DNA from 2 places in the Streptomyces qianjiangensis genome. Region 1 is predicted to be linked to the other one. Evidence: riboswitches for the same ligand, from Rfam matches in the RefSeq annotation. Region 1 holds a riboswitch; the other holds the start of a gene.

The links. A riboswitch is a leader RNA that binds a small molecule or an ion and turns the genes downstream of it on or off. The one in region 1 is predicted to bind glycine.
Region 2: another riboswitch for glycine. It lies ahead of gcvP (aminomethyl-transferring glycine dehydrogenase); the one in region 1 lies ahead of gcvT (glycine cleavage system aminomethyltransferase GcvT).

The regions. Positions count from the first base shown of each region.
Region 1 is NZ_CP106798.1:6,105,805-6,108,001, forward strand. It holds gene gcvT (glycine cleavage system aminomethyltransferase GcvT) at 108-1,265, opposite strand; glycine riboswitch at 1,339-1,453, opposite strand; glycine riboswitch at 1,454-1,550, opposite strand; gene N8I87_RS28305 (ATP-binding protein) at 1,727-2,197, shown strand, end outside.
Region 2 is NZ_CP106798.1:1,474,395-1,476,591, forward strand. It holds gene gcvP (aminomethyl-transferring glycine dehydrogenase) at 1-1,105, opposite strand, end outside; glycine riboswitch at 1,282-1,377, opposite strand; gene N8I87_RS06695 (PRC-barrel domain-containing protein) at 1,492-1,863, shown strand; gene N8I87_RS06700 (DNA polymerase IV) at 1,974-2,197, opposite strand, start outside.

The sequences.
Region 1 (2,197 bases):
GTACGCGGGGATGTGCTGATGACTGGGGGAGTACTGAAACCGCAGGTGAGCAGGGTGATGTGCCCGGCATCACAAACGGGCGGGGTGAGGGCCCCGGTGATCAGTCTCTACTTATGGCGCTTGTAGAAGGGCAGTGCCACGACCTCGTACGGTTCATGGCTGCCGCGGATGTCCACGCCGACGCCCGCCGTACCGGGCGCCGAGTGCGCCGCGTCGACGTAGGCCATCGCGACGGGCTTGCCCAGCGTCGGGGAGGGGGCACCCGAGGTGACCTCGCCGATCACCGCGCCGCCGGCGACGACCGCGTACCCCGCACGGGGGACCCGACGCCCCTCGGCGACCAGGCCGACCAGGACGCGCGGCGGGTTCTGCTCGGCGCGGGCGGCGGCCTCGGTGAGGGCCTCGCGCCCCACGAAGTCGCCCTCCTTCTCGAACTTCACCACCCGGCCGAGTCCGGCGTCGAAGGGAGTGAGGGAGGCCGTCAGCTCGTGCCCGTACAGCGGCATGCCCGCCTCCAGGCGGAGCGTGTCACGGCAGGACAGGCCACAGGGGACCAGACCGACGCCCTCGCCGGCCTTGGTCAGCGCCTGCCACAGCTCGACGGCGTGCTCCGGCTTCACGAACAGCTCGAAGCCGTCCTCGCCGGTGTAGCCGGTGCGGGCGATCAGCGCGGGGACACCGGCGACGGTGCCGGGCAGGCCCGCGTAGTACTTCAGGCCGTCCAGGTCGGCGATGGGGGCACCTCCCTGCACGAGCGGAGTCGAGTGCTTGGGGGAGAGGGACTTCAGGATGCCGGGGGACTCGGGGCCCTGGACGGCGATCAGGGCGTACGCGTCGCGGTCGTCGCGAACCTCGGCGTCGAAGCCGGACGAACGTTCCAGCAGCGCGTCCAGGACCACCTGAGCGTTGGAGGCGTTGGCCACGACCATGTACTCGGTCTCGGCCAGCCGGTAGACGATCAGGTCGTCCAGGATGCCGCCGTCGGCCTGGCAGATCATGGTGTAGCGGGCACGGCCCACCCCGACGGAGCCGATGTTGCCGACGAGCGCGAAGTTCAGGAACTTCGCCGCCTCCGCGCCGGTCACCGTGATCTCGCCCATGTGCGAGAGGTCGAAGAGGCCGGCCTTCGTGCGCACGGCGATGTGCTCGTCGCGCTCCGAGCCGTAACGCAGCGGCATGTCCCAGCCGGCGAAGTCGGTCATGGTCGCACCGAGCGAGCGATGCAGCGCATCGAGCGCGGTATGACGGAGTTCGGTACTGCTCATCGGTCGGTCGTCTCCCAAGGCGATGGGGTCCCCCGCGCGAGCCGAATTCGAGCGTGGGGGAGGGCGAGGTCGTTCCTCCCCATCTGTCATCGGAACCTGAGAGGTTCGCCATGACCACCCCTGTCGGGACGACCAGGACTTGCACCTTGGGTGGGGCCACCTCACGGCGGCCCGCTTTTCAGATGTGCCTCGCCCGCGCGGTAACGGTGCCTGAGAGATTCAAGGGAGGGACTTGCTCCTTCGGCGCCCCGGCAGTGTTGCCGAGGACTCTCCCGCGCGGATTCAAACGGCCGGTATGCAGTTGGCGGCCACATCATTGCACGCCTCGCCCGCGTGCGGCAGGTCGGCTTCTGTAACCGGGCTGTGGCAGTACGCGCACGAAAACGCGAGACACCAGGCATTACCTTCTCTTTACACTCGACGGGCAGGCGGTCTCCGAGCCCAAGGGGAGGACGATCACGGTGAACAGGACCACGGCGTACGCCACGACCACGGGCATGGCACTGCCGAAGCGGCCCGCGGCCCAGGCCCGTGGACGCTGCGACGAGCACCCGGCACCGGTCGTCCGCGATCTGCGCGACCGTGCGGGGCACAGCCCGCACGGCCTGCTCTTCGGCCCCCGCGACCTGGTCGTGATCACCGGCCTGCCGGGCAGCGGCAAGTCCACCCTGATGCGGCGCGCGGTCCGCGGCGCGCGCATCGACTCCCAGGACACCCGCGACCGCTGGGACGCCCGCATGCCCCGCCTCCTGCCGTACGCGCTCTACCGCCCCCTGGTCCGCCTCGCTCATTACGCAGGGCTGCGCCGCGCCCTGCGCTCCGGCGAGGGGGTCGTCGTGCACGACTGCGGCGCCCAGACCTGGGTGCGCGACTGGCTGGCCCGCGAGGCCCGCCGCCGCGGCGGCACCCTGCACCTGCTGCTGCTCGACGTC
Region 2 (2,197 bases), 4.6 Mb from region 1:
GGCGCGCGATGGTCTTGAGGCCTTCCGGCCCGTGGTAGACGGCGTACATGCCCGCCATCACCGCCAGCAGCACCTGCGCGGTGCAGATGTTGCTGGTCGCCTTCTCGCGGCGGATGTGCTGCTCGCGGGTCTGCAGGGCGAGCCGGTAGGCCTTGTGGCCGTCGGCGTCGACGGAGACGCCGACGAGGCGCCCGGGCAGGCTGCGCGCGAACTTCTCGTGCACGGCCATGTAGCCCGCGTGCGGTCCGCCGAAGCCCATCGGCACGCCGAAGCGCTGGGTCGTGCCGACGGCGATGTCCGCGCCGAGCTCGCCCGGCGAGACCAGCAGGGTCAGGGCGAGCAGATCGGCGGCGACGGTGACGAGCGCGCCGAGCTCGTGCGCCTGGTCGACGATCGGCTTGATGTCCCGTACGGCACCGGAGGCGCCCGGGTACTGGACGAGCACGCCGTTGATCTCGCGCTCGGCGATCTCGGCCGGGATACCGCCGCTGAGGTCGGCGACCACGACCTCGACGCCGGCCGGCTCGGCGCGGGTCTCGATCACGGCGACGGTCTGCGGCAGCGCGTCCGCGTCGACCAGGAACAGGCCCTTCTTGTTCTTGCCCATGCGCCGGGACAGTGCCATCGCCTCGGCGGCGGCCGTGCCCTCGTCGAGGAGGGACGCGCCCGAGGTCGGCAGGCCGGTGAGGTCGGCGACCATGGTCTGGAAGTTCAGCAGGGCCTCGAGGCGCCCCTGGGAGATCTCCGGCTGGTAGGGCGTGTAGGCCGTGTACCAGGCGGGGTTCTCCATGACGTTGCGCAGGATGACGGGCGGGGTGAAGGTCCCGTAGTACCCGAGTCCGATCATCGAGCCGAGCACCTGGTTGCGGTCGGCGAGCGAGCGCAGCTCGGCGAGCACCTCGGCCTCGGTCCGGGCGCCCGGCAGATCGAGCGCGTCGGCGTTCTTGATCACATCCGGCACCGCGGTGGCGGTGAGCTCGTCGAGCGAGCCGTAACCGACGTGCGCGAGCATCTTGGCCCGCGCCTCCTGGTCGGGCCCGATGTGGCGCTGTTCGAAGGGGATGCCCTGTTCGAGCTCGGTGAGCGGAATGCGCTGGGCGGTCATTGCGGAGGCCTCCTGGTCTGACGCGACCTTCGAGGGGCACCCCGGCACGGGCACCCCGACGGCCTCCCCCTCTGTCATCTCAACCTGAGAGCTTCACCGGGTCGCCCGAAGGGCACCGGTTTTCACCGTCGGTGAGAGCGGAAGCCGTCGACACCCGCCCTGCTTTCCAGAGTGACCTCGTCCGTGCGGTACGTGAGCCTGAGAGATTCCGGGGAGGATTTGCTCCTTCGGCGCCTCCGATGGTGTCCGGAGGACTCTCCCGCACGGGGTCAGCAGCCGTTTGCAAGACTACCAGCGAGGTCAACGCCCGGGCCTTCGAGTGGCCGCCTCCTTGATTGTGCTCTTTTGTAGTGCTTACGGATGAGTTGCGACCAAGTGGAGGGCCCGTGCAGACCGACATCGATCCGCGCAACCTGATCGGCCGCAAGGCGTTCGACCGCAATGGCACCAAGATCGGCACGATCGACGAGGTGTACCTCGACGACGCGACCGGCATGCCGGAGTGGGCGGCCATACGCACCGGTCTGTTCTCGCGGGACGCGTTCGTCCCGCTGGAGCCCAGTGAACTGGTCGAGGGCACCCTCCACGTCCCGTTCGACCGAGCCCTCATCAAGGACGCGCCCGACTTCGGTGTGGGCCGCCATCTCTCCCCGGAGCAGGAGCTCCAGCTCTACCACCACTACGGCCTGGACGTGGCCCCACCGCCCCGACTCCCCGACCACGACTTCGGCAACCTGGCAGGCACGGACGAGGCCTGAGGCCGAACGGGTGGGGTGACCGAGGAAACAGCAGGGCGGGCCGGAGCAGCCTCCATGCCTTCCGCGCCCGTCTCACACGCCGGCAACCCATCCGGGTCCCGGCGACCGCCTCACGGCGGCGTGGTCGCGGCCCGAGGCTCCCCCACGCTCCGCTCCGGCCCGCCGCGAGCCACCCCTGATCCGCCCTCGGCCACGTCGCCCCCACCCTCCCCGACCCGGGCTCGCCCGGAGCCCCGCTCGGCGTCTCCCTCCCCCGCTCCCAGGACCAACGGCAACGGATCCGCCGGCTCCAGGTTCCCGTCGTCGGCCCGGAACGTCCGCACCCGCCCGGGCT